2 regions of the Enterococcus sp. AMC1157 genome follow, and region 2 is predicted to be linked to the other one. Evidence: predicted binding sites of a transcription regulator. Region 2 holds the regulator's gene; the other holds the start of a gene.
The links. The regulator CtsR, encoded in region 2, represses protease genes until heat stress. The targets are predictions, from matches to a motif close to TTGGTCAAAAAAGGTCAAANA.

Region 1: clpP (ATP-dependent Clp endopeptidase proteolytic subunit ClpP) is a predicted target of CtsR. The motif match lies at 5,724-5,744, and genes of this name have one in related genera.

The regions. Positions count from the first base shown of each region.
Region 1 covers NZ_CM177099.1:2,582,275-2,597,563, forward strand. The annotation lists gene AC4BBX_RS12590 (ABC transporter ATP-binding protein) at 1-528, shown strand, start outside; gene AC4BBX_RS12595 (ABC transporter ATP-binding protein) at 525-2,282, shown strand; gene AC4BBX_RS12600 (hypothetical protein) at 2,512-3,024, shown strand; gene AC4BBX_RS12605 (hypothetical protein) at 3,067-3,603, shown strand; gene AC4BBX_RS12610 (glycoside hydrolase family 73 protein) at 3,701-4,996, shown strand; gene clpP (ATP-dependent Clp endopeptidase proteolytic subunit ClpP) at 5,054-5,635, opposite strand; gene AC4BBX_RS12620 (hypothetical protein) at 5,866-6,384, shown strand; gene AC4BBX_RS12625 (glycerophosphodiester phosphodiesterase) at 6,582-7,307, shown strand; gene miaA (tRNA (adenosine(37)-N6)-dimethylallyltransferase MiaA) at 7,316-8,236, shown strand; gene hflX (GTPase HflX) at 8,237-9,472, shown strand; gene AC4BBX_RS12640 (MerR family transcriptional regulator) at 9,829-10,209, shown strand; gene glnA (type I glutamate--ammonia ligase) at 10,252-11,592, shown strand; gene pyrG (CTP synthase) at 12,365-13,969, shown strand; gene AC4BBX_RS12655 (class II fructose-bisphosphate aldolase) at 14,195-15,064, shown strand; gene AC4BBX_RS12660 (hypothetical protein) at 15,128-15,289, opposite strand, start outside.
Region 2 covers NZ_CM177099.1:2,000,078-2,015,366, forward strand. The annotation lists gene priA (primosomal protein N') at 1-1,401, shown strand, start outside; gene def (peptide deformylase) at 1,414-1,905, shown strand; gene fmt (methionyl-tRNA formyltransferase) at 1,898-2,845, shown strand; gene rsmB (16S rRNA (cytosine(967)-C(5))-methyltransferase RsmB) at 2,845-4,197, shown strand; gene AC4BBX_RS09540 (Stp1/IreP family PP2C-type Ser/Thr phosphatase) at 4,276-5,016, shown strand; gene pknB (Stk1 family PASTA domain-containing Ser/Thr kinase) at 5,013-7,196, shown strand; gene AC4BBX_RS09550 (CtsR family transcriptional regulator) at 7,364-7,846, shown strand; gene AC4BBX_RS09555 (ATP-dependent Clp protease ATP-binding subunit) at 7,878-10,385, shown strand; gene deoC (deoxyribose-phosphate aldolase) at 10,846-11,523, shown strand; gene AC4BBX_RS09565 (LLM class flavin-dependent oxidoreductase) at 11,597-12,640, shown strand; gene AC4BBX_RS09570 (helix-turn-helix domain-containing protein) at 12,663-13,670, opposite strand; gene AC4BBX_RS09575 (sulfite exporter TauE/SafE family protein) at 14,199-14,978, shown strand; gene AC4BBX_RS09580 (YczE/YyaS/YitT family protein) at 15,214-15,289, shown strand, end outside.

The DNA of each region.
Region 1 (15,289 bases), 580 kb from region 2:
TTAGATGCTTTGCGCAATAAAATTGGTTTTATTCCTCAAAAAGCGTTATTGTTTACTGGCTCGATTGCTGAAAACTTACGCTACGGAAAAGAAGATGCCAATTATCAAGATATGGATCGAGCAATTGATATTGCCCAAGCGGCAGAATTTATTTCTCGCTTGCCTGAAGGGTATGATACTCCTGTCTCAGAAGGTGGAAGCAACTTCTCAGGTGGACAACGTCAACGTTTGGCTATTGCTCGTGCGGTCATTCGTGAACCAGAAATCTTTATTTTTGACGATAGTTTCTCCGCACTGGATTATGCTACAGATGCTAATTTACGTGCGCGTCTAAAAGAAGAAACAAAAGAATCAACGACGCTAATTGTTGCTCAACGTGTAGGAACAATTATGGATGCAGATAAAATTATTGTTTTAAATGAAGGGGATGTTGTGGGCATAGGTACCCACAGAGAGTTACTTGAAAACTGTTCGATTTATTATGATATTGCTGCATCACAATTATCAGAGGAGGAATTAGCCAAATGAAATCTATCAATTCATTAAAACGTATTTTTCGTTACATTAAGCCATACAAGATTGCTTTTGGGCTAGTTCTTTTCTTTACAGTTGCTACGGTGGTTTTTAATGTGGCAATGCCTTATGTAACAGGTCTACCTACGACTGAAATTGCTCGAAATGTGGCTGCAGGAGAAAGAATTAATTTTTCTTATATCAAAACGACATTAGTTTGGATTTTTATCGTTGGTTTAGGCTATGCAACCTCACAATTAACTTCAGGTATTTTGATTACAAATGTGGTTCAATCAGCGATGCGTGACTTGCGTCAAGATATTGATAAGAAAATTAATCGTTTGCCAGTCTCTTATTTTGATACTCATCAACAAGGAGATGTTTTATCTCGTGTAACTAATGACGTGGATGTATTAAGTGGAGCGATGCAACAAGCTTTAATCGGTATTGTAAATGCGATTTTAAGTATTATTATGGCAGTCTTCATGATGTTCTACATCAATACTCGCATGGCATTGTTGGCGATTATTATGATTCCAGCAGCGATTTTAATTTCACGTTATGTCGTAGCGAAATCACAAAAATATTTTACTAGCATGCAAGAATCTTTGGGAAGTTTAAATGGCTTTGCCCAAGAAAATATGACTGGTTTTAGTGTGTTAAAAGTGTATGGTCGTGAAAAACAAACCTTGGAAAACTTTAAAGTGGTTAACCATGAATTGCAACATTATGGTACAAGAGCTCAATTTATTTCAGGTTTGATGATGCCACTAGTTCAAATGACTGCGTATCTAGCTTATATCGTGATTGCGATTCTAGGAAGCTTTTATGTTATGGGTGGGGTAATTGTTGTTGGACAATTACAAGCCTTTATTCAATATATTTGGCAAGTGAGTCAACCGTTAGGAAATATTACTCAATTGTCTGCGTTATTGCAAAGTGCGTCTGCCGCATCTGTTCGTGTCTTTGAAATTTTGGATGAAACGGAAGAGAAAACGGATGATTATAACATTCCAGTACCTGAAAAAGTAGAAGGAAATGTTGAATTTGATAACGTAAGTTTCTCTTATAGTCCAGACAAACCATTAATTCAAGATTTAAACTTCTCGGTTAAAGCTGGACAAACGGTGGCAGTAGTTGGTCCAACAGGTGCAGGTAAAACAACGTTAATTAACTTGTTGATGCGTTTTTACGATGTCAATCAAGGAGCAATTAAAATTGATGGCATTGATACGAAAAAAATGACCCGTAGTGATGTCCGTTCGTTGTTTGGAATGGTATTACAAGATGCTTGGTTGTATGAAGGAAGTATTGCAGACAATATTCGTTTTGGTAAATTAGGTGCAACCGATTATGAAGTAGTGGATGCAGCTAAAACAGCAAATGTGGATCACTTTATCCGTACCATGCCTGAAGGCTACGAAATGGAAATTAATTCTGAAGGAGACAATGTTTCTCTTGGACAAAAACAATTAATGACTATTGCTCGTGCCGTCATCTCAGATCCGAAAATTCTTATTTTAGATGAAGCAACAAGTTCAGTGGATACTCGTTTAGAAGCATTGATTCAAAAAGCCATGGATAAAGTCATGGAAGGCCGAACTAGCTTTGTAATTGCTCATCGCCTATCAACGATTCGTGATGCAGATTTAATTTTAGTTATGGATCAAGGGTCAATTATCGAACAAGGAAACCATGAAACATTGTTAGCTAAAGGCGGATTTTACGCGAATTTATATAATAGTCAGTTTTCTGAAGAAGCTGAGTAGAAAAAAAGTTCCTCACAGGATAAGCATCTTGTGAGGATTTTTTTTTTTGAAAAATAAGCTGTGTTTTTCTTAAGTGTGAGATAATCAGTTTTTCTGTCTGAAAATAACGTACTGTACATTTTTTTTGAACAAAAAGATAGAAAATTATCAAAAACAACCGATAAATAGTAAGTAAAGGATATAAATTTTCTTTATTAGTAAAGAATATAAACTGAAAGGAGGAGAAGAGATGGATCCAGAAATGACAGCATCTGAAAACACTATAGATATACATAGCCACTTGGCGAATATCGGTATTGACACATTCGATTATCGCTTACCACAAGAAGAGGAAAAAAATGCCCAGAGACGTAAGTTATTTGAAAACGAAAATTGGTTTAATCAGGGATTAGACTTACACTTTAAACAAGAAACATTAAGCACATATGGTTACTATAATAAACAACTATATATTCCATTTGGAAACAAACTATATTTGTGGGATATTGAAACAAAAAAGGAAGCAGTATTTGCTGAAGTTTCCGAGGAGCTACTTTTTGAAAATCCTTTAGAGGTTTTGATAAACAAAGTAATGGTCAACGAAAAATTTGTTGTTCTATTTTTACGAGATGCTAGAAATACGTTACTAGTTTTTAATCACGAAAAAGAATATCTTTATGAATATCATTTAATTAAATCAGAAGAATTGTTTATCCCTGCGATAGCTCTTTATGATCATTTTATCTATTTTGTAAAACCCTAAAAAAATGAAGAGGGTAACTCAAAAAGCAAAGGACGACCACGTATGAGCAGTAAATCTTTTGCGATTATTCGATTTGATTTAAATACAGGAGAATTCAAGATGATTTTTTCAAATCCGGAATTTTCTTTGCCACATAGTTACAGTGACTATTATTTGAGTCCCTTCAGTTATTACGATCGTTTTACCTACCTAAGAAAAAATCTATTAAATTTTTTTGTGAATGATCGTTATCTGTTATTTGAAGCGGATGTTCGACAATATTTAAAAGTAGATGTCGATGCGACCCATTATTTGACTTCTTTTTCTAAAGGAATGGGCTATTATTTTGTAGATTTACAAAATTCAGAGGCAACGTTATTAAATCCAATAAAAACACAAGGTCCCTATAAAAACGTGGTGAAAGCCAGTAATTTAGTTGCAGATAAATTATTACGGACAATGAATGATCAGAGTGAAATTTACGATTTAAAAGAATTGATCAAGGATGACCTATTCTCAGTCGAAGAGCCTAAAGAGGTAGAAATTAGCACCTATCATTTTCAAATTAATCAACGTTCTTCTTTTATTTGGTATGATTAAGTAAATTTCTGGTTTTCTTTTGCCTGTGTTTCATGTAAAGTGTAGACAGAGTGCAAGTTAGAAAGGAATAGTTAATTTGTATAAACGATGGCTAAAAATGACTATCATTTTTTTGATGGGAATGGGAATAATATTTGGAGAGCAATTCTTTCATGAAGAATTTAGGATATATCCTGTTTTGGCAGAAGAAATTCCAACGAAATATGTCAGTATTTCAAAACGAAATTTTACCCTTTACCAAGATTATGGAAAAACGATGATTAAAGATTCACCAGTTGAATTAAATCAAACATTTCGTGTAGAAGAAGAACAAACAAAAGGGATTATGACTTACTTGGCATTGTATGATACTAGTGGATTTGTGGGATATATAGATCAATCAAGCGTTACAGAGGCCGATGGGGCAGAAGGAATTGCTCGATCCATTAGGCGTTACGTCAAAGTAATCGAAAATAGAGAATTATACCAAGATTTTTCTTGGGACTTTGACCAAGAGACAGAGGCGTTAATTGATCGTACTTTTCGTGCAAAAGCGATGTACCATCATTATAATGGAGATATTTATTATGAATTGTATGACGAGCAAGATGAGTGGGTTGGTTATGTTGAAGAATCAGCGTTAGAAAAAAGTGACCGTAAATCTTTTTTACAATCGAATAGTGAAGATGAGAAAGCAGCTACAAATGAATCAGAAGACGAATCAGAAACGGATGTAGAAGCTGAACAAAAAACCGTTTCTGATGTAGTCGTAGATGTTAGTAGTGGAACCATGTCAGGTGATGTCGATGCTGTACAAAATCCAGATAAACATTTTATTGCTGGTCCCAATAGTGGTGGCAGTGCTAGAGTACAACGAAATCAAAGTGCAGCTATTCGACAAGCAGCCAGCATCCAACGAACGGCTAGAGCAACATGGACTAATAACGAAACCTTTATCGAAGAAATTGCTCCAGCAGCCCAAGATTTGGCCAATGAATATGGGCTATATGCCTCGGTGATGATTGCCCAAGCCGCTTTGGAATCTGGTTATGGAGATAGTCAATTAGCGAGAGAAGCCAATAATTTATTTGGTATCAAATATTCAAGATCAGACAGTAGTAGATTTGAAGCCTATGAGATTCCTTCAGATGAATTTGTTAATGGGGTAAGGGTCACTTTACCAGCAACTTTTAGAAAATATGCGACAGTTTCGGATTCTTTATTAGACAATGCAAAATTGTTGGCAAATGGCTTGAGTGGCAATGCTGATTTTTACAAAGGCTCTTGGCGAGTGAATGCAGCTTCTTATCAAGAGGCCACAAGAGCATTGACTGGCAAATATGCGACTGATCCAGAGTATGATGCAAAATTAAATCGTGTAATAGAAAATTGGGATTTAACTCAATATGATTGAGTGATTGCAAATGAGTGTAAAAAAAGCAAACGGACTATCAGCCGTTTGCTTTTTTTATTATCTGTTTGTCATTACTTCGTCGATTAAACCATATTCTTTAGCTTCTTCTGCAGACATAAAGTTATCACGGTCAGTATCTTTTTCGATGACTTCAAGTGGTTGACCTGTACGTTCTGCTAAGATTTTATTTAAGCGGTCACGTGTTTTTAAAATGTGACGAGCTGCAATCTCAATTTCAGTCGCTTGTCCTTGAGCCCCGCCTAATGGTTGGTGAATCATGATTTCTGCATTTGGTAAAGCAAATCGTTTGCCTTTTGTACCAGCAGTTAGCAAGAAACTTCCCATTGAAGCAGCCATACCCATTACGATTGTTTGAACATCTGCTTTAACAAAGTTCATTGTATCGTAAATAGCTAAACCAGCAGTAACACTACCACCAGGAGAATTGATATAGATGTAGATATCTTTCTCTGAGTCTTGGGCATCCAAGAATAGTAATTGTGAGATGATTGAGTTTGCCAAGTCGTCTGTTACTTGTCCACTCAACATAATGATACGATCTTTTAATAAGCGAGAGTAAATATCATACGCTCTTTCTCCACGAGATGATTGTTCGATAACTGTAGGAATTAAATTCATCTAAGGATCCTCCTTTAATTTGAAAAAGTTGATAAAGTAATGGGATAATTCCCATACAAAACTTTTATCTATTAGTAATTATACATACAAGGTCAATAAAGGTCAAATAGTAAATCTTCCCTCAAGCAAACAAAAATATGATAAAATATGAGAGATAATTATTTTACCATATAAAATCAGCTACATAGCATAATTAGCTATTTATAAAAAGACATAAAGGAGTGCTATTCGTGGATTATTTTTTATTAGGAATTTTAGGTGTCATCGTGGGGGCTTTAATCACCACTGCAGCCTTTGAATTGCGTATTCGTTATGATGAACGCAAAGAGGTTAAGCAAAGAACCTTAGAACATAAAGTAAAAGAAATCGAAACTTTAGTTATGTTAAATAAAAAAATTATCGAAATTTTAGAAAAACGCATTATTATGATGGATAAATATATCAGCTTTGATGCTTTTGATGATTGTTATATCACTGTCGATGACTATATTTACTTACAGTCATTTGCTGCACAAAATAGTTTTTATTTGCCCAATCATTTTTTAGAAGAATTTTTCAAAAAGATTTCGACTCGTCGTGTGGTTCTGTCACCTGAGGAAGTTATGGCAATTGGTGGTTATACCTTTAAAGGTGGTCGTATGATTATGGAACAGCTTTCCGATCAGTTACTTGAAATGATTTATGAACGCAAAGTCCAAATGCAAAAAATGTCTTCTGAATCAATCAGTTATTTTTCTAAACCTTTATAAATCAGAGGCAATAAAATTTCAAATCCAATTGTCCGAAAAAAGTTGGATAGACAAACATTATTTAGTCAGTAAAAATAGCCAAAGGAGTTTGAATTTTAAACTTGTTTGGCTATTTTTTTGTATCAATCGTAATCGCTTGTCTTTTTTTGGCAAGCTAAGTGTTACGTGATACAATGTGAATGATTGGAGTGAGTTTTATGCAAATTTTTGCCCATCGAGGAAGTAGTGGCACTAAACCAGAAAATACCTTGCCAGCTTTTGCGGAAGCCGTTCGTGTGGGAGCAGATGGTATTGAACTGGACGTGCAATTAACCAAAGATCACCAATTAATTGTGATGCATGACGAAGAGGTCAATCGAACAACGAATGGAAAAGGTGCGATTGCAGATAAGACCTTAGTTGAAATGAAAGAATTGAATGCAGGTAGTTGGTTTGATAAGGAATATGCTTCTACGAAAGTACCAACCTTAAAAGAAGTCTTAGATTTATTAGCTATTCGCAATTTTAGAGGGATGTTAGCTATTGAATTAAAAACAGATAAACATCCTTATCCAGGAATTGAAGGTTTGGTTTCTAAGTTGATGACTAGGCAAAAATGGCCATTTACTTATTCTTACAGTAGTTTTAATATGGAAACTTTGAAAAGAATTCATGAGATTGAACCAGAAACAAGAATTGAATATATTATGGGAACATCTGAAAAGAAACCTGCACTGGCATTGGAACATCCTTTCGTTAAAGGGATTCACCCGGATAAAAAATGGGTCTGGAAACATGAAGGTGAGGTAAAGAGTTTCCTATTAGATATTCGACCATGGACAGTAAACACGGAAGAGGAAGTGAAACGTTGTTTATCTTGTGGTGTTCAAGGGATTTTTACTGATTTTCCAGAGAAGAGTATTCAAATAAAAAGAGATAAATGAGGGATGAAATGAAGAAAGTCTTAGTTATTGTTGGACCGACTGCAGTTGGAAAAACAGCTTTGAGCATCGAATTAGCTCAAAAGTATCAGGGTGAAATCATCAGTGGTGATTCATTACAAGTCTATCGAGAACTAAATATCGGTACTGCAAAAGTAACGGAAGAAGAAAAAGCAGGCATTCCTCATTATCAAATAGATATTCGCGAAAAAAATGAAGACTATTCTGTTTCTGAGTTTCAAAAAGAAGCACGTCAATGGATTGAAGATATTCATCAACGTGGAAAGTTACCCATCGTTGTAGGAGGAACAGGCTTATATATTCAAGCGCTACTATATGATTATCAATTAGGTGGACCAGAAGAGGCTGACGATACAACAATCCGTGAGAAGTATCAACAAATTGCCGAAGAGCAGGGTAATCAAGCATTATGGGATTTATTAAAAGCAAGAGATTCTCTTGCAGCGGACAAAATTCATTTTAATAATCAACGAAAAGTCATTCGAGCTTTAGAAGTCTTAGAAAGAACGGGTGAAAGTATTGCCCAACCCAAGGAAGAACCACAAAAATTATACGATTACTTTTTAATAGGTTTAACTACAGATCGAGAACGATTGTATCAACGAATCAATCATCGGGTTGACTTGATGTTAGAGAATGGCTTGATTGAAGAAGCAAACTTATTAAAAAATTTCCCCGAAGTACAAGCAGCCCAAGGTATTGGCTACAAAGAATTTTTCCCTTACTTTAATGGGAATGCAAGTCTAGAAGAAGTTGCAGAAGAAATTAAACTACATTCAAGACGTTATGCCAAACGCCAGCTAACTTGGTTCCGTAATCGTATGTCTCCTTACTGGGTAGACTTAGTCGAACAACCAGAAACAATTTTTAATTTAGAAAGTGAAATTCAACAGTGGTTGGAGGAAAAATAGATGGAAAAAGAACGTGTCATTTTGGTTGGCGTAGAAACCGAAGATAATTTCAAACAATTTGAAGAATCAATGATTGAATTAAAAAGTTTGACCAAGACCGCTGAGGGAGAAGTTGTCTTTTCTTTAACTCAAAAACGTCCACAAATTGATCGACAAACGGTTGTCGGTAAAGGTAAGTTAGAGGAACTTGAACAACTAGCGGATGCCCATGAAGCAGATTTAGTCATTTTTAATCACGAGTTAACTCCCAGACAGAGTCAATTAATTGGCGAAGTTATTGGAGTTCCTGTGATTGACCGTGTTCAATTAATTTTAGATATTTTTGCGATGCGTGCCCGCTCAAGGGAAGGAAAGCTGCAAGTTGAGTTGGCGCAACTAGATTACTTGTTGCCACGTTTAGTTGGACAAGGGAAAAACATGTCTCGACTTGGTGGAGGAATTGGCACGAGAGGTCCTGGGGAAACCAAATTAGAGACCGATCGTCGTCACATTCGCAATAAAATGAACATCATCAAAAGAGAGCTAAAAGAAGTTGCGGCTCATAGAGAAAGAACAAGACAAAAACGTAAAGACAATCAAACTTTTCAAATTGGCTTGATTGGGTATACAAATGCTGGGAAGTCTACGATTTTGAATATTTTAACTAGTGCACAAACTTATGAACAAGATCAGTTATTTGCCACTTTAGATCCATTAACCAAAAAATGGCGTTTACCAGAAGGTTTTGAAGTCACAGTTACAGATACAGTTGGATTCATCCAAGATTTACCCACGCAGTTAATCGATGCCTTTCAATCAACCTTAGAAGAAAGTCAAGGAATGGATTTATTACTGCATGTGGTTGATGCAAGTGCCGAAAATCGTCAGCAGCAAGAAGAGACGGTTTTAAAATTAATGAATCAACTTGAATTAGGTCGTATCCCAATGCTAACAATCTATAATAAAGCAGATAAAATTAATCCAGAACAATTTGTACCAACGTTATTTCCTAGCGTCTTGATTTCAGCAAAAAGTTCGAAAGGCAAAGAAGAGTTAAACAAAGCGATTAAATTAGCGATTATGGAAGCTTTTGAACCTTATACTTTATCTTTAGAACAAGATGAAGGAAAATTATTGAATCGTTTAAAACGAGAAACTTTGATGGTCTCTACAGACTATGAAGAAGATAGTCAAACCTACTTAGTTAAAGGTTTTGCACCAACGAATTCTTACGCAATTCGTAGAATGGAAGAATAACAAAAATGGACAGTTGAAACAATGCAAGCGACTGTCCATTTTTATATATTCCAATAGAGAAAATAAGAGCATTTCACCAAAAAGAACTATCAGCACAAACACAATCTGTGATGTAATGTTGGAAGTAATCGTTTCTCATTTTTGTATTAACAAGAAATTTTTATGAGAAATGAAGGAGTTCCTAGTCCAAGTATCCTCTATGGTTTGCTAATTTAAAAAATGAAAATAATCCAGAATAAGTGAGAGAAAAGATATAAAACCATGGTGATGTTATATTTTATGACATATTTGGTTGACATCAAAATCAATGCTTGCTATATTTACACTAGATTGTCATCAGAAGGAGGAGAAGGACGATGCGAGAAAAGGAACTCCGACGATCAATGTCAGTTTTTCCAATTGGAACAGTAATGAAGTTGACAGATTTAAGTGCTCGCCAAATTCGTTATTATGAAGAACAAGATTTAATCCATCCTGAACGTAGTGAAGGAAACCGACGAATGTATTCTTTGAATGATATTGACACACTTTTAGAAATCAAAGATTATCTCTCCGATGGCTTAAATATGGCTGGAATTAAACGAGTCTATGAAATGAAGAAAAACGAAGCACATGCTGTAAAAGAGAAAAAACCTCTTACAGATAAAGATGTTCGACGTATTTTTTATGATGAGATTTTATCTCAAGGAGGATTAAATCCTCAATCACCATACCACAATAAGGGCCCAAGATTATAATCACAGCACTAGAGAAATGAAATAGGAAAAGGACGGGATAACATGCCAAGAGAAGATTACACTGCAGAACAAGTGAAACAGATTGCAACGGAAGAAAATGTACGCTTTTTACGTTTGATGTTTACAGACATTATGGGGACAATCAAAAATGTCGAAGTACCAATCAGCCAATTGGACAAAGTTCTTGAAAATAAGATGATGTTTGATGGATCCTCCATCGAAGGCTTTGTACGTATTGAAGAAAGTGATATGTACTTATATCCAGATTTATCAACCTGGATGATTTTCCCTTGGGAAACAGATCATGGAAGAGTCGCACGTCTTATTTGTGATGTTTACAATCCTGATGGAACACCTTTTGCAGGAGATCCTCGAGGTAATTTAAAACGTTCGTTAAATGCTATGCACGAATTAGGTTTTACTGATTTTAACTTAGGACCAGAGCCAGAGTTTTTCTTGTTTAAATTAGATGAAAACGGCGATATTACGAAAGACTTGAATGATAATGGAGGCTATTTTGACTTTGCTCCAACAGATTCTGGTGAAAATTGCCGTCGTGATATTGTATTAGAACTAGAAAGAATGGGCTTTGAAGTCGAAGCTTCTCATCATGAAACAGCACCTGGTCAACATGAAATCGATTTTAAATATGCTGGTGTGATTGAAGCCTGTGACAATATTCAAACATTTAAATTAGTGGTTAAAACGATTGCTCGTAAACATGGTTTACATGCAACCTTTATGCCAAAACCCTTGTTTGGAATTGCCGGTTCAGGTATGCACTGCAATATGTCTTTATTTAAAGGAGAAGAAAATGTCTTCTTTGATCCAGAAGGAGATATGCAACTAAGTACAACAGCGTATCAATTTTTAGCAGGTTTAATTGAACATGCACGTGCCTATACTGCTGTGTGTAATCCAACAGTAAATTCATACAAACGATTGATTCCAGGATTTGAAGCACCAGTTTATGTTGCTTGGTCTGGACATAATCGTTCGCCGTTGATTCGTGTTCCTGAGTCTCGTGGTTTATCTACTCGTTTAGAATTACGCTCAGTCGATCCGGCTGCTAATCCATATCTAACGATGGCAGTATTATTGGAAGCGGGCTTGGATGGTATTCGTAATGAAATGACGCCACCACCTGCTGTCGATCGTAATATTTATGTGATGACTGAAGAAGAACGCTTAGCCGCACATATCTATGATTTGCCGTCAACTCTTCACAATGCGATTAAACAATTACGCAAAGATCAAACGATGATTGACGCTTTAGGTGAACATATTTATGGAAACTTTGTAGAAGCGAAACGTATGGAATGGGCGTCTTATCGACAAAGCGTTTCAGAATGGGAACTAGATCAGTATTTAGAATTATATTAAAAAACAAGGCATCTTCAATTGTGTTTTAATTGAAGATGCCTTGAATTCTTGTTTGACTTTAAATAGTAACTGAATAGCATTACTATTCATACCAAACTTGACACTTCACTGCGAGAGAGGCTTGCTTAGGTCAGCCCGGAACCGCTCCAAGCCTGTAGTCTTGGAGCTTTCAAGCTTCACACGCACAGTAAGCCAATCAATTGGCAACTGTGCGTTGTTCACATTGAATTCTCGGCGTGGCGACAACGCAAGCCTCTCTCTTCGTTACGCTGAAGGTTGATTGATAAGCGGTATCTATTGAAATCATTTCTGTAATTATTTTTCATGTACGTAATCATCTATTTAACCTACGGAAATTTTGACATCTAACTAGCGTAACAAAACAACGAAAACAGCGCTGTCACCGTGAAAAGGAGTCAATGTGAACTACTGTCACTTAGCGCAGCGATTAGTGACAGTTTGAAGCTTGACAGACTGGAGACTACAGGCTCCAGTTGGTCCCACGGTCGACAAAAGCAGAATTCGTTGTGTAGTGTAGCGAAGGAATAAAAAAGATAACTGTCAATCGTATCAAATAAAAAGCTTCGTTTCTGAAAATTTTCAAAAATATTGACAAATGGAAGTAAAAAGTATAGTATCTTGTATGGGCACTCTTTAAAGAGGCATCAATTAGAATCTATGCTCCCTGTTTAACAACAACTTGTTGAATAGGGAGCTTTTTGTTTTTTTCTAGTTGTTTCTTCCGAAAAAAAGCGAAGGAGAGTTTTTATTTATGACAAAATATATTTTTGTAACAGGTGGGGTTGTTTCTTCTATAGGTAAAGGAATTGTTGCAGCTTCATTGGGACGTTTATTGAAAAATCGTGGATTAAAAGTGACAATTCAAAAATTCGATCCCTATATAAATGTCGATCCAGGCACAATGAGTCCATACCAGCATGGGGAAGTATTCGTAACGGATGATGGAGCAGAAACAGATTTAGACCTAGGACACTATGAACGATTTATTGATATTAACTTAAATAAATACTCAAATGTAACAACAGGAAAAATCTATTCAGAAGTTTTGCGTAAAGAGCGCAAAGGAGAATATTTAGGGGCAACTGTCCAAGTTATTCCTCATATTACGAATGAAATCAAAGAAAAAATTATGCGTGCAGCAACAACGACAGATGCAGATGTGATTATCACTGAAGTTGGTGGAACTGTAGGAGATATCGAATCTCTACCTTTCTTAGAAGCTTTGCGTCAAATGAAAGCTGATGTAGGAGCTGAAAATGTTCTTTATATTCATACGACGTTAATTCCATATTTAAAAGCAGCTGGAGAAATGAAAACTAAACCAACTCAACACAGTGTAAAAGAATTACGTAGTTTGGGGATTCAACCAAATATTTTAGTGGTACGCACAGAAGAACCTGTTTCTCAAAGTATCAAAGATAAATTAGCACAATTTTGTGATGTGAAACCTGAAGCAGTTATCGAATCATTAGATGTGGATACACTATATTCCATCCCATTAAATTTACAAAAACAAGGAATGGACGATATTGTCTGTGAACAACTACAAATCGATGCACCTGAAGCAGATATGACTGAATGGAAACAATTAGAGTCAACTGTACTAAACTTGAAGAAAACTGTTCGAATTGCACTTGTAGGGAAATACGTAGAGCTTCCAGATGCTTATCTATCTGTAGCTGAAGCGTTAAAACATGCAGGCTTCACAGATGATGCAGACATCGAAATTGATTGGGTGAAAGCCTCAGACATTACAGCCGAAACAGTCAACGAACGTTTGAAAGACGCAGATGGGATCTTAGTTCCCGGTGGATTTGGGGATCGTGGAGTTGAAGGAAAAATTGAAGCGATTCGTTATGCCCGTGAAAATGACGTGCCATTCTTGGGAATTTGCTTAGGAATGCAAATGGCTTGTGTGGAATTTGCTCGTAACGTTATTGGTTTGGAAGATGCACATTCAGCAGAAACAGTACCAAACACACCGCATAACATTATTGACTTAATGGCAGACCAAGAAAATATTGAAAATCTAGGTGGTACCCTACGTTTAGGCTTATATCCATGTAAATTAAAAGCAGATAGCAAAACGGCAGCCGCTTATAATAATCAAGAACAAATTGAAGAAAGACATCGTCACCGTTATGAATTTAACAATGATTATCGTGAACAATTTGAAGAACATGGTTTTGTTTTCTCAGGTGTTTCTCCAGATAATCGTTTAGTGGAAATTGTTGAATTACCAGAGAAAAAATTCTTTATTGGTTGCCAATTCCATCCAGAATTGATTTCAAGACCAAACCGTCCACAAAGTTTATTCCAAGGATTTGTGGATGCTGCTCTAGAAAACAAAAATTAATCCAATTTATTTTTGTTATTTTAACAGAGTAGTTTTGTAGGTTTAATCACATTCTTTCAATAAAATTCCTGTAAACAATAGATATAAAAACAAACAAGAATGTGTAAAAATAGTAGAATTACACAGAATTAGTAGATTAATAGTAGATTTTTTGCTAAAATAAAGTCGTTAGTTAAGGTCAATCTTAACAAATAAAGTTTTATTAAAACTTAGGAGGAAAATATTATGCCATTAGTATCAGGAACTGAAATCTTTAAAGCAGCCCGTAAAGAGGGATATGCTGTAGGTGCATACAACACAAACAACTTAGAATGGACTCAAGCGATTCTTGAATCTGCTCAAACTAAAAATGCTCCAGTATTAATCCAAACTTCTATGGGTGCTGCTAAATACATGGGTGGTTACAAACTAGTTGTAAACATGGTTAAAGATTTAATAGAATCAATGAACATTACTGTACCAGTAGTTCTACATTTAGATCATGGTTCATATGAAGATGCATTAAAATGTATCGAAGCTGGTTACACTTCAGTTATGTTTGACGGATCTCATTTACCATTTGAAGAAAACTTGCGTTTAGCTAAAGATGTTGTTGAAAAAGCTCACGCTAAAGGTGTTTCTGTAGAATGTGAAGTTGGATCAATTGGTGGAGAAGAAGACGGAATCATCGGTACTGGTGAATTAGCTGATATCGACGAATGTGTACAAATCGTTAATACTGGTATTGATTTCTTAGCATGTGGTATTGGTAACATCCACGGTGCTTACCCAGAAAACTGGACTGGATTAGCATTTGACCATTTACAAGCAATTGCTGAAGCAGTTGGTGAAGATGTACCATTAGTATTACATGGTGGTTCTGGTATTCCTCAAGAACAAATTGAAAAAGCTATTTCAATGGGTGTTTCTAAAATTAACGTTAATACTGAATTCCAAGTATCATTTGCTAAAGCAACTCGTGAATATATCGAAGCTGGCAAAGATTTAGAAGGAAAAGGTTTTGACCCTCGTCAATTATTAGCACCAGGTAAAGCTGCAATCATTAAAGATGCTATCGAGCATATCGAATGGTTTGGTTCAGCTGACAAAGCTTAATTAACAGAAATAAAAAATCTCTTGGAGTTAGCTCCGAGAGATTTTTTTTGCGATTTAAATAGTTTAAGCCAAAATCTGAATAGTTGAATAGGGAGGTAGATTATCAGGTTCAATAAAAAATTCAATATAAGTCTGATCAATGTACATAGAATGTTTTTCCGTGAATAAATAGGCTTCTTTAGCAGGCTCATTCATCAAATGGACTACATATTGATAGAGAAATTG
Region 2 (15,289 bases):
TTTGGTGAAGCGGTGGCAGTTATGCATAGTGGTTTATCCCAAGGAGAAAAATACGATGAGTGGCGAAAAATTGAACGTGGGGAAGCTCAAGTCGTTGTTGGAGCTCGTTCAGCTATTTTTGCACCTTTAAAAAATATTGGTGTGATTATTGTCGATGAAGAACATGAGGCTTCGTATAAACAGGATGAAACGCCAAGATACCATGCCAGAGATTTGGCGATTTGGCGGGGGAACTATCATGGTTGTCCAGTTGTATTAGGTAGTGCGACCCCTTCGTTAGAATCTCGTGCGAGAGGACAACGAGATGTCTACCGTCTATTGACCTTAACGCACCGTGCCAATCCTCATGCCAATTTACCAAGTGTTGAAGTCATCGATTTAAAAGATGAATTTTCTAAGAAAAATACCAGTACCTTTTCGCGTGTTTTACAAGAAAAAATCGCCGATCGTTTAGCCAATAAAGAACAAATCGTTCTTTTACTGAATCGTCGAGGGTATTCTTCTTTTGTGATGTGCCGTGATTGTGGGTATGTCTTACCTTGTCCGAACTGTGATATTTCTTTAACTTTACACATGGACACCAAAACGATGCGTTGCCACTACTGTGGGCATGAAGAAGGGATTCCTCATCGTTGCCCGGATTGTGGCGGAGATAAAATTCGTTACTATGGAACAGGGACGCAAAAAGTTGAAGAAGAACTGCAAGGCCTATTTCCGGAAGCACGTATTTTACGAATGGATGTCGATACCACGCGAAAAAAAGGTGCTCATGAGAAAATTTTGCAAGCTTTTGGAGCGGGAGAAGCAGATATTTTGTTAGGGACTCAAATGATTGCTAAAGGATTAGATTTTCCCAACATTACTTTAGTAGGGGTTTTAAATGCGGATACAGCTTTAAATTTGCCAGATTTTCGATCCAGCGAGCGAACCTTTCAACTATTAACCCAAGTGAGTGGACGTGCGGGTCGAGCAGAAAAAGCCGGTGAAGTAGTCATTCAAACCTTTAACCCAGAGCACCATGCGATTGTCTTAGCCCAAGCCCAAAATTATGAACGTTTTTATCAACAGGAAATGTTTATGCGTCATCAAAGTGGTTATCCACCGTATTATTTTACGGTAAAAATTTCTTGTAGCCATCCAGAAGAGCAAGTGGCTGCCAAGCGGATGTATCAGATAGCGCAAGAATTGAAACAAGTTTTGAGTCCACAAAGTATTCTCTTGGGACCCATTCCAAGTGGTGTGGCTCGAGTCAAGAATCGTTACCATTACCAATTGATTATTAAATATAAAAAAGAACCCCAACTCTCACAAACATTACGTGAGATTTTAGAAGTCAGTCAAAGAGATCAACGCCAAGGCTTGTATGTGTCAATCGACAATGAGCCATTGAATTTTATTTAAAAGGAGAACATGATGCGATACCCAATTATTATTCACCCAGATGACAAGTTACGCCGTCCTTGCGAACCAGTGAAGGTGGTTACTGATGAATTAGTGCAATTGCTAGAAGATATGTATGAAACGATGGTTGCCCATGATGGAATTGGGATTGCTGCTCCCCAAATTGGAAAAAATATTCAAGTGGCAGTAGTCGAAATTGACGAAGGCGATCGTTTTGAATTAATCAATCCAACAATTATTGAATCAAAAGGCAGTGACATTGATGTGGAGGGTTGTTTGAGCATCCCTCACGTTTTTGGAACGGTGGAACGAGCAGATGAAATTACGGTTCGTTATTTTGACCGCGAAGGAGACGAGATGGAAGTAGAAGCTTTTGGTTATTTGGCAAGAGCGATACAACATGAAATCGATCATTTAAACGGCAAACTATTTGTGGATCAAATGTTGGAACAAATTCCAGAAGAAGAGTTAGAAGCTTATATGGAGGAACGAGAAGATGACTAAGATTGTATTTATGGGTACCCCTCAATTTTCAGTCCCTATTTTAGAAGGATTAGTAGATGAAGGCTACCAAGTAGTGGCAGTTGTGACACAACCGGATCGACCAGTTGGGAGAAAGCGAGTGATTACGCCAACCCCAGTTAAAGAAGCGGCAGTGCGTCTAAATATCCCTGTTTTACAACCTGAAAAAATTTCTGGTTCACCTGAGATGGCAAAGATTGCTGAATTGCAACCAGACGTCATTGTGACGGCTGCTTTTGGACAATTCTTACCAGAAAGCTTATTGAAGGTTCCTACTCATGGAGCGATTAATGTCCATGCCTCATTATTGCCTAAATACCGAGGAGGGGCTCCTGTCCATTATTCAATTATTGACGGTGAAGCTGAAACTGGCGTGACGATTATGGAAATGATTAAAAAAATGGATGCTGGTGGCATTTATTCTCAAGGCAAATTACCGATTACTAAGCAAGATGATGTTGGAACAATGTTTGATAAGTTAAGTCTTTTAGGGAAAGAATTGTTGTTAGCAACCTTACCAAAAATTTTGGATGGTTCATTAAAACCAACTCCTCAAGACGAAGAAAAAGTAACTTTTTCTCCTAACATTACTCGTGAGCAAGAAGCGATTGATTGGCAAAAAAGGGCGGAAGCCATTGACTGTCAAGTTCGTGGGATGCGTCCGTGGCCGATTGCCTTCACTATGTACCAAGGGCAGCGTTGGAAACTTTGGTCAGTGACACCTTTAGCAGAAACAACGACTGCAACACCTGGAACAATTATTAATCGCAATAAAAAAGAGCTGTGGATTGCTTGTGGAGAAGGCACCGTATTAGCTATTGATGAATTACAACCAGCAGGCAAAGGCAAACAAGAAATTACAGCCTTCTTAAATGGCTCAGGTCAACAAGTCGCTGTAGAACAAATGGTGGGGAATGAATGATGAAAAAAAGTGTGAAAAAATCTGTTCGTTATGTTGCCTTAAAAGCCTTAGAACGTGTTGATCAAGGTGGAGCTTACTCAAATTTATTACTAAGAGAATTAATTGATAAAAGCAAATTAAATGAAAAAGATGGTCGTTTGTTAACTGAACTCGTTTATGGAACGATTAGTCACCAACGTTTATTAGCTTTTTATATTCAACCTTTTATTATGAAGGCTAAAAAAGTCGATGACTGGGTCAAACTATTATTAGAACTTTCAGTCTATCAATTACTTTATTTGGATAAGGTTCCTAGTCATGCCGTCTTAAATGAGGCCGTAGAAATTGCCAAAGGTCGTGGAAACGAAGGCATTGGTCGTTTTGTTAATGGTGTTTTACGTAATATTCAACGCCAAGGAGTGCCCTCGTTGGAGACCATTGAAGACCCGATGGAACGCTTGAGTCGCGAAATTAGTCTTCCAAAATTTTTAACGAAGAAATTAGTTAATGAAATCGGTGAAGAAGAAACTCTTGAACTTGGTTTGTCTTTATTTGAACCAAGTCATGTTAGCTGTCGTGTGGACACCAGAAATGTCACCCGCGATGCTGCTTTAGACATTTTATTAGAAGAAGGCATTGAAGCACGTAAAAGTGATGTTTCTCCTTATGGAATTGTGGCAGATCGAGGATACATTGCAGGAAGTAGTCTATTTAGATATGGTTTATTAACCATTCAAGACGAAAGCTCGATGCTGGTTGCACCCGCTTTACAAGTTGAAGCAAACCATCAAGTATTAGATGCTTGTGCTGCACCAGGAGGGAAAACTACCCACATAGCGACATTTTTAGATGCCGAAGAAGGCGGAAAAGTGACTTCCTTGGATATTCATCCTCATAAAGTTTCTTTAATCGAAGAAAATGCTAAACGATTACACGTTTCTGACGTTGTAGAAGCCAAAGAATTAGATGCTCGAGCAGTTTCTGAAACCTTCCCAGAAAATTATTTTGATCGAATTTTAGTAGATGCACCTTGTTCTGGTTTAGGGCTAATGCGTCGTAAACCAGATATTCGCTACAATAAACAACCAGAAGATTTCCGTAAATTACCAGTTATTCAACTAGATATTTTAGAAAGTGTTGCACCTAGCTTAAAACCTGACGGAATTTTGGTTTACAGTACCTGCACATTTGCTCCAGAAGAAAATCAAGAAGTCGTTGCCGAATTTCTAAATAGACATCCCGAATTTTCTCTAGTAGAAGTCCCAGTGGGTAACGTGGTACAATCAAGTATCAAGAACAACATGCTAACGATTTATCCTCATCAATATATGACAGACGGATTCTTCATTAGCTGTTTACGGAAAAACAAGTAGAGATAGTAAATGCTAGCTATTTTCTAAATGCTAAATATCAGTAATTAAAAGGAACGAGAAAAGGAACGAGGTGTAAAGATGGAAATTCGCTATCAAAGTGATGTGGGAAAAAGGCGTAATACGAATCAGGATTATACCGGCGTGTTTACAAATCAAAGAGGTTATACATTAGCACTACTGGCTGATGGTATGGGTGGACATCAAGCAGGTGATGTGGCCAGTCATGATACAGTGGAAGAATTGGGTAAAAAATGGCAAGCATCAGATATTGCAGATAGTGAGAAGGCTGCCCAATGGTTGATTAAAAATATTCAAGAAGAAAATACCAATATCTACGAGCGAGGCCAAGCGAATCCTGATTTGAATGGAATGGGAACAACCTTGGAAGCAGTCATCTTGTTAGACGATCAGTTTACTATCGCTCATGTTGGAGATAGTCGTACCTACCTATTACGAAATGGTGAGTGGGATCAATTAACAGAAGACCATTCCCTAGTAAATATTCTAGTCAAGTCTGGTGAAATTACACAGGAAATGGCAGCTAATCATCCTCGTCGCAATGTGGTCACACGTTCAATCGGTATGCCAGGGATTGTTGAGGTAGATGTAGCTACTCATTATATTACAGGCCAAGAATATCTAATGCTTTGCTCTGACGGCTTAACAAACATGGTTCATGATGAGGTCATTAAAGAGTATATAGAAACGAGCGATTCATTGGAAGAAGCGTTAGATCGTTTGATTGATGAAGCAAACGCACAAGGTGGGGTTGATAATATTACGGTATTATTGATTCGTTTAGGAGGTGACTCTCGATGATTGAAACTGGCAAGAAACTAAGCGGTCGTTATCTGATTTTAGGTAACATCGGTAGTGGAGGAATGGCAAATGTTTTTCTTGCCCGAGACTTGATTTTAGATCGGGAAGTAGCCGTTAAAGTATTACGTTATGATTTCCAAAATAATAAAGATGCTATTCGTCGTTTTCAGCGAGAAGCACTAGCAGCCACGGAATTAGTCCACCCCAATATCGTTTCAGTCTATGATGTCGGTGAAGAGGATGGTATGCAATATCTTGTGATGGAATATGTGAAAGGAATGGATTTAAAAAGATACATTCAAACACATTATCCAATGGACTACCCTGAGATTGTGGATATTATGCAACAAGTTCTATCTGCCGTTTCTTTAGCCCATGAACATCGCATCATTCATCGTGATTTAAAACCACAAAATATTTTGATGAATGAAGAGGGGATTGTTAAAATTGCCGATTTTGGAATTGCTATCGCCTTAAGTGAAACGTCTATTACACAAACAAACACCATGTTAGGTTCTGTGCACTATCTTTCACCAGAACAAGCGCGAGGTAGCATGGCGACCAATCAATCAGATATTTATGCAATTGGGATTATCCTGTATGAAATGTTGACAGGGCGAGTACCTTTCGATGGGGAATCAGCTGTCACGATTGCTTTAAAACATTTTCAAGATGAGATTCCCTCTATTCGACTGTTTGATCATCATTTACCTCAGTCTTTAGAGAATGTCGTGTTAAAAGCTACTGCAAAAGAATCGGCTGATCGCTACAAACAAGTCGATGATATGAAAGAAGATTTGGCAACAGCTCTTTCGCCAGAACGCCTAAATGAACCTCGTTGGGAACCGCAGGCAATGGTGGGTGAAACGAAGATGTTGACTCCAATTCAGGAAGATACACCGATGCCGGAGTCTTTCAAAGAGATGCCGGCTCCTGAAAAGGCTAAAACAGAGCCTGTAGCAGAACCACCGAAGAAAAAGAAACGTCGTGGCTGTTTAGTTGGCTTCATTCTGTTAATCGCAGCTGCCGTTATTGGTACGGGGATTTATTTTGCTATGGGTGGAGGTCGCGGAGAAGTAACGGTTCCCGCGGTTGCAGGTATGACTGAAAGTGAAGCCCGTCGAGAACTAGAGGGCATGGGATTAACAGTTGCTGATGAAGTAGAAGAAGTTGCTGATGAAGAATATGAATCAGGGCAAGTTATTCGAACAGATCCATCTTCAGGAACAAATGTAAAAACAACGCAAGAAATTGTTCTGTATGTCAGCACAGGTGAACCAACGATTGAAATGGACGACTATGTTGGAGAAAATGTGGATGACACGATTAGAGAATTAGTAAGAAAAGGTTTTGAACGCGACAATATCACAACCACTCTCCAAAATGACGAAGAAGTTCCAAAAGGTGAAATAATGGAACAAACGCCAGAAGAAGGGGAAGAAGTTGTTCCTAGAAGCACTGAAGTGGAGTTACTTGTTAGTGATGGACCAGAAACAATCTCGATGCCTAGCCTTAGTCATATGACGGAAGAAGCGGCGGTGGAGTTACTTGTTGGTTTAGGATTTGATGAAGACAATATCCGCACAGAAGAAGCTGCAAGTGCGGATATAGCAGAGGGTTTAATTATCAGTCAAACACCAACTGCTGATACAGATGTTGTACCGGCAACTGAAGATATTGTTTTGACAATCAGTACAGGAATTGAAAAAGTAACGATTCCACCAGTGGCTAACAGACCTCTTACAGAAGTGGATAAAGCTTTACGTGATTTAGGTTTGGAAGTATCTATTGAAGAAGAAGCATCTGATTCAGTTGCGGAAAATAATGTTATCTCAAGTGATCCCGAGTCAGGTTCGGAAGTCAATAAAGGCGATCAAGTAACATTAAAAGTCTCAACAGGAAGAGTACAAACACGAAACTTCACAGTAACGGTTTATGCGACATTTAAAGAGGATGGAAATCCAGAGCAGACCATTACAGTCTGGTTAACAGATTATGAACATCCAGATGGTTATCAAGCCGAACAAGTGCAACTTTCTGAAAGTGTTCCTTTACGAGAATTGTCCATCCGAGTGACGGTTCGTGAGGATGAAGATGCACATATTAGAGTGGAGCGAGATGACGAAGAAGTTGCCTCTAGAGATGTATCTAATGCAATAAATATTCAAGTACCAAATTAAATAGCTAAAAGGATAATCGATCTTATTTCTGACCGATTATCCTTTTTTAGTATTTCAAAAACCTAGTGTCGGTTTAACCTTTCTTTAAATAAAAGCCTTCTCCTTTCCAAGCTAGAAAAAATTGGGTATAATTAAGGTCAATATTAGTCAAGGGAGGTCACGAAAAGATGGGTCATCAAAATACTTCTGATTTAATTGAAGCATATTTGAAGAAAATCCTTGAGGAAAGTGAAAAAATCGAGATTCGACGTGCAGAGATGGCAGATTTATTCAATTGTGTACCTTCGCAAATCAATTATGTCATCAATACTCGTTTTACCGTTCAACGAGGTTATGCAGTAGAAAGTAAAAGAGGCGGTGGCGGTTATATTCGGATTGAAAAAATTCAAATTGCCAGTTGCCATCATTTTCTAGAACAAGTCAATCAATTGTTTGAGGAAGAAATTTCCGAAAAAGATGCGATTGCGATTATTCAAAAATTATATGAAGAAAGTATTTTATCAAAGCGAGAAGGTAATTTATTTTTAACGACAATTAGTAAAGCAGTTTTAGGCAAGTCAGAAGATGAAAATATAATTCGAGCGATGATTATGCACAGTATTTTGGAACGATTAAGTTACGAAGACCGAGACATTCGTTCGTCTTACTAAGTACTCCATTAATATATAAGAGGTGAAAAACATGGATGAATTATTTACACAGCGAGCAAGAGCAGTCTTAGCAATTGCCCAAGAAGAAGCGAAATATTTTAAACATCAATCCGTTGGTTCTGAGCACATTTTATTGGCTTTAATTATTGAACAAAACGGGATTGCTGGCAAAACGTTGAGAGAAATGGGCATCAATGAAAACGACATCCGTGAAGAAATTGAACATTTGACTGGTTATGGCACAATGAAAGATTATCCAGTGGGAGGCTTTTTACCTTATTCTCCAAGAGCAAGACAAATCTTTGCTTATGCTGGAGATGAGGCAAAACGTTTAGGTGCGCAACAAATTGGTACGGAGCATCTATTGTTAGGTTTGTTAAGAGATGAAGAGATTCTAGCTTCACGTATTATGTTAAACCTAGGAATGAGTTTAGCTAAAATGCGTCAATTATTGAAGAAAAAAATGGGTGTGAATGATACTCAAAATCAACCCCGTGGTATGGCATCAAATGTTGCCAGAGCGAATCGTCGCAATCAACAAAACCGTCAACAGCCAGAAGGTACACCAACCTTAGATTCATTGGCTCGTGATTTGACGAAATTAGCCCGTGAAAAACGCTTAGATCCAGTGGTTGGTCGTAGCAATGAAGTCAAACGATTGATTCAAATCTTAAGTCGTCGTACTAAAAATAATCCAGTATTAGTGGGTGAACCTGGTGTAGGTAAAACTGCGATTGCTGAAGGCTTAGCTCAAAAAATTATCAATGGTGAAGTGCCAAAAGATATGCAACAAAAACGTCTAATGATGTTGGATATGGGTGCATTAGTTGCTGGTACGAAATACCGTGGTGAATTTGAAGATCGGATGAAAAAAATCATTGATGAAATTTATCATGATGGACAAATTATCCTATTTATTGATGAATTGCATACGCTAATTGGTGCCGGTGGAGCTGAAGGAGCAATTGATGCTTCCAATATTCTAAAACCAGCCTTGGCACGTGGCGAATTACAAACAATTGGTGCTACTACATTAGATGAATATCAAAAATATATTGAAAAAGATTCTGCTTTGGAACGTCGTTTTGCCCGTGTTCAAGTCAATGAGCCAACTCCTGAAGAAGCAGAGGAAATTTTACAAGGTTTGCGTCCTCGTTATGAAGAACATCATGGTGTAGAAATTACCGATGATGCTTTGCATGCTGCTGTGCAGTTATCTGTACGTTATATTAATTCTCGTCAATTACCAGATAAGGCGATTGATTTAATGGATGAATCTGCAGCGAAGGTTCGTTTAGACAAAGCAGATGAAGCTTCAGAAACAGCTCTTTTGCAAGAAGAACTACTGGATTTATCTCAAGAAAAAGAAGCAGCGATTCGTCAACAAGACTTTGAGACAGCCGCTCGTCTAAGAATCAAAGAAAAAGAATTAAGTCAGCGTTTAGCAGAGGTTACTTTTGTAGAAGTGAAAGAGGCAGCTGGTTATGAAAACAGTGTGACTGCTGAAGATGTTGCTTCTGTGGTGTCTCAATGGACAGGCGTTCCATTACAACAAATGGAGAAAAAAGAAAGCGAACGTTTGTTAGATTTAGAAAAAATTATCCATCAGCGTGTGGTCGGTCAAGATGAAGCAGTGCAAGCAGTCGCTCGTTCGATTCGTCGTGCCAGAAGTGGTTTAAAAGATCCGAATCGTCCAATTGGTTCATTTATGTTCTTAGGTCCAACAGGTGTTGGTAAAACAGAATTGGCGAAAGCCTTGGCAGAAGCTATGTTTGGTAGTGAAGATTCCTTGATTCGTGTGGATATGTCTGAATTTATGGAAAAATACAGCACGAGCCGTTTGATTGGGTCTCCTCCAGGTTATGTTGGTTATGATGAAGGCGGACAATTAACTGAAAAAGTTCGTTCTAAACCTTACTCTGTTATTTTGTTAGATGAAGTTGAAAAAGCTCATCCAGATGTATTTAACATCTTACTGCAAGTTTTAGATGACGGTCATTTGACAGATTCTAAAGGTCGTCGTGTTGACTTCCGCAATACCATTCTAATTATGACTTCCAATATTGGTGCAACCGAATTGCGTGAAGAAAAAAATGTCGGCTTTAACGTAACTGACGCGAATAAAGATCATTCTGCGATGCAAAAACGTATCTTAGAAGAGTTGAAGAAAGCTTATCGTCCAGAATTCTTAAATAGAATTGATGAAACAGTTGTCTTCCGTTCATTGGATCAAAGTGAAATTCATGAAATCGTGAAAATCATGAGCCAATCAATTATCAAACGTTTAGCAGAACAAGACATTCAATTGAAAATTACGCCAGCAGCCTTAGATGTAATTGGTAAAGCTGGTTTTGATCCAGAGTATGGTGCACGCCCAATTCGCCGTGCCTTACAAAAAGAAGTGGAAGATCGCCTAAGCGAAGCCCTACTTTCAGGTCAAATCCATTTTGGTAATAACGTAACCATTGGTGCCTCTAAAGGAACCATTACGTTGAATGTCAAAGAAGCAAAAGCAGCGAAAGTCTTGCAGAAGGCGTAACAATTTTAATTGGACTGGGATATAAGTGCAAACAAGAATGAAATCCATCAATCTTTTTTGTTTATGTTAAAGAAAGTATAATTTTTAAGGGATGAAAAGCCGATATGATAGGTTTTTTATCCCTTTTCATTTACATACAGTACATAAAAAAATCCGTCAAAACTTGCAAGCCAACTGGGAGAAAAGACAGATATCATGAGTTAAAGATGAGGATGAATTACGCCATGTTGAAAGTAGTGAATTTCTACTTTCTAACATGGCGTTTGAATGCCGAAAGGTTTGAGACTCTTGTAGAGAGGCTCAGACCGGTCTCTCATAATGTCTGTTCTTTGCGGACAGATGGCTTGCAAGTTTGTCAGGTTGGAATCTTTTGTTGTTTGGCTATAAGCACAGTCTCACTTTTTTTACTTGTACAGAACCAATGAGAAACAGTATGATAAAAGAAAAGGAGGTTTATGTAATGATTGAAAGTGAAAAACTAGCCAAGATGATTGATCATACCTTACTGAGAGCAGATGCGCTTTCTTCTGAATTAGAACAATTATGTCAGGAAGCAGAGGAATATGGCTTTAAAATGGTGGCAATTAATTCTTATCCAGTCAAACAATGTCGCAAATATTTGAAAGACAGTTCCGTCCATGTGGGAGCCGCTATTGGCTTTCCTTTAGGACAAACAACCATTGCAGCAAAAGTATTTGAGGTCGAGGATGCGATTCAAAACGGTGCAGATGAGATTGACTACGTGATTAATGTCGGTAAATTAAAAGAAGGGGATTTAGCTTATATTCGTCAAGAAATGGAACAAATTGTTTCCACTGCAAGAAAAGGAGAAATTTTAAGCAAAGTCATTCTGGAAACTTGTTATTTAACCGATGAGGAAAAAATCCAAGTTTGTCAAATTGCGAAGGAAGTCCAACCAGATTTCGTAAAAACATCGACTGGATTTGGAACTGCTGGAGCAACGGTAGCCGATGTTAAGCTAATGAAGCAAACGGTTGGGGATACAGTGAAAGTTAAAGCTGCCGGAGGGATTCGTGATTTAGCTACGGCTTTAGAAATGATTGAAGCAGGTGCAGAACGTTTGGGAACGAGCGCGGGAATAAAAATCATGCAAGAATATCAATACACTTACAAATAGTAAGCATATTTATTGGTTTTTATTTTAAATTCGTTATAGTAGAGATAGCAACTACGAATGTGAGGAAAAACGAATGACGATAGATGTGAAAAATGTGATATTTGGTTTAGATTCTTTTGGGGATGTCGCTTTTGATGATCAAAGTAAACAACCGTTAAGTTACGGAGAATCTTTGAGAAGGATTGTGGAAGAAGGCAAGTTAGCTGATGAATTAGGAGTAGACATTATTGCTTTAGGGGAGCATCATCGCAAAGAGTATTCAATTTCTAGTCCTGAGATGGTCTTAGCAGCTTTAGCTTCAGTGACAAAAAAAATTAAATTAGGGACGGGTGTCACTGTTTTGAGTTCGGATGATCCAGTTCGTGTATACGAACGTTTTGCAACCTTAGATGGAATATCTAATGGGCGAGCACAAATCATGTTAGGTCGAGGCTCTTTTACGGAATCTTTTCCATTATTTGGCTACAACCTACAAGATTATGAAGATTTATTTGAAGAAAAATTTGTATTATTCAATGAATTAGTAAAAAATGAACCTGTGACTTGGGAAGGTCGTTTTACGCAAACACTGAATAATGTTCAAGTGTATCCTAAAATGGATCATCCTTTAGATGTCCAAGTCGGTGTAGGTGGCTCTCCGGAATCAATTATCCGTGCAGCGAAGTATGGTTTACCTGTAATGTTAGCGATTATTGGTGGTGAACCTACTCGTTTTAAACCCTTTATCAATTTATATGAACGAGCAGCCCATCAATTTGAGCAACCAAATCATCCTTTAGGCATGCATTCTCATGGTGTCATTGCGGATACTGATGAAGAAGCTCAAGAAATTGCTTGGAACTATTTAAAAAAATCAATGGACCAAATTGGTCGAGAACGTGGATGGCCAGAAATGAGTCGAGAAAAATTTCTATTTGAAATTGAACAAGGTGCTTTTTATATAGGAAGTCCAGAAACAGTTGCCCAAAAGATTGCTCGTATGATTCAGGCAGTTGGGGTCCAACGTTTTGATTTAGTCTATGGAACAGGTGGACAGTTGCAAAAAGATCGCTTTAAAACGATTCAATTATATGGAGAAAAAGTGATTCCTAGAGTGAAAGAATTATTAGCAGAATAATAAAAAAGAGTTGCCAAGTGAATCATGGCAACTCTTTTTCGTCCTCTGAGATCCATAAACCTTGTTGATAAGAAGAATATTTACTCAAGACTTCTTCATAAAGTAATGGGAGTTCAGGGTGCTTATTTAATAAAGAAGCATAGTCAGGTAATAAGTATTGAAAACTACTGACTAAGTGTCGTGTCTCTGTAGAAATGGCTCGTTTAGGTAGACAAATTTCACCAGAAAAAAATGAACAAATACAGTGAATTTGATGAAATCGTTGCTGGATTTCTTCAAAAAAAGATTCATTTATGTTTGTGTGGGCGTGTAGCGCAAACACAAGAGTGTCGTGAATGTCTTTTGAAATCCAGATTTTTTCGATACCAGTTAGTTGTTTCCATAAGAAAAGCAATCCTCGATGATTGAGTTGAAACGGTGGTTGATAGTAAGTTGAATCAAATTGGCAATGGCTTGAATGAGACAAGATTGGGTAATCTTGATGCACTTCAAGATATCGCTGAAAACAAGTGTCTGATGAATAATCAAATGGTGGATCGGCAATTAAGGAAACTTGCCAGGCAAACCAGCGAAGTTGAGCAGGATTACCTTTTAATGTTGGAAAATGTGTAAAAGATAATGTTAATTCATAGGGTGCTAAAAATGCTTGCAGAAAACGAATACGACGATTTAAAGTAGCCAAACTAAGATTCATTGTGCGTTGCAAAGAAGTAGCCGAAGCATAAGGATTGGCAACTATTTTAGTGAGCAGCTGAAAAGAGTCACTACGATGTAAAAGTGTTGTAAGAAAAAGCTCCCCGTCTTCTTTAGTAAAAATTCCTTTGATTTGTGATCCGTTTAGATAAAAACTGATTCCTGTTCCACGATTAAGTGGATTTTTTTGCCAGTTTTGGATATTTTTTTTAAGTAAGTCGGGTGTTTTATCCAGTTTTTTAGCAAGTGCTTCTAACGAACAATGGGATACTACTTGTAAAGCTTCAAATACTTCATAAATAACTTTGTCTTCTCGATTTAATAATAATGGAAACATCCTTTCATCACCTCTTCCACAAAGTACCATGAAGCGAATAAATTTCAAAAGTGGCTTAATAAGTAGAAAAAGACCATAATGAACAAATAAATAGTGTTAATGAAACATAATTTATTTTTGACTACGCCAAGACCCCATAATATCAAGCTTTTGTTTTTTATTACTATTTATTTTTACTTGTTTTTGATGTATTTTTGCCCATTTTTATCAATTATGGGATGTTTTTACTCATTAAGGATTACGTACTTATCTTTATAAAACTGATATTTTCAAAGAGACTAGCAAAAAATAGCAAGTTCTTAATGAGTAAAAAAGACTGATAATCGCAAATAATAGGTCTTATTGATAAAAAAGGGTTCATAATGGTGATTTTTAGATAATAATCAGTTTAAAGTTTCACTAGATTTAGTCACTGACAATCCAGTTTTTATCAATAATAACCAAAAAAGGTTCTTTAAAGTTGGCAATTTAGCAAAGAATTAGTATGATTAAGAAAAGATAATTAGAATGAAAATAAAGGAGTTTTGGATGATAGGAATTATTTACTTTATTGTAATTGTCGCTGCAAATATTGTAGGGACTATTTCAGGACTAGGTGGCGGTGTGATTATCAAGCCAGTCTTAGACTTTATTGCTGCAGATTCTGTGGCAACTATTTCCTTTTATTCAACAACGGCGGTCTTTTTAATGTCGGTTGTTGCTATTTTCCGCCAAATGAAACAAGGAACGAATCTGAATTGGAAAATTATTTCTGGAGTTGCCATGGGATCTATTGCAGGAGGGATTCTTGGCAATATCGCCTTTGATTACCTGTTTTTACTATTTGGTAAGGAGAGCAGTGTTCAACTATTTCAAATTGTTCTATCAATTATTACTTTGATTTTCGCTTTTTGTTATACTCGTTTTGAACTCCCTGCCTTTCGCTTAAAGGGAATTGTTTGGTATATTATTTGTGGATTGATTTTAGGCTTTTTAGCCAGTGTGATGGGTATTGGCGGTGGACCAACCAATATGTCTGTCCTAATGTTACTCTTTTCTTTATCAATCAAAGAGGCAGCTATTTATTCTATCTGTGCCATTTTTTTCTCTCAGCTATCCAAATTAATTACGATTGGTTTAACAACTGGTTTTGTTATCTACAATCTACCCATGCTTTGGTTCGTCATTCCTTCAGCAATTTTAGGTGGTTGGCTAGGAGTGCAGTTGAGCAAATTAATTTCAACGAAACGAGTGACATTTATTTTTCAGGTAACAGTATTAGCTGTTTTATTCATAAATATCTACAATGGTGTAAGAATATTTTTATAGACTACAGAGGACTGTAACGTAAATAAAACAAGACAAAGATATCCGAACAAAATAGAATGATCATTTCAAATGTATTTTCTATTGTTCTGGTATTTTACTGTAAATTATTTGTGTCACAGTTCCTTTTTTTTTTGAAGTAACTTTGTCTTTTCTATCGGGAAAAATATGATATACTAAGACCTTGAAAACGTTTTAAATTAATAGAATAATATCGAATGGGTTGAGGATGGAAAAAATGGCAAAAAATATTTCGAGTAAACTGTTTTACCAAATTTCTTTTTCTTTGATAGGAACCTTTTTAGTTGCTTTAG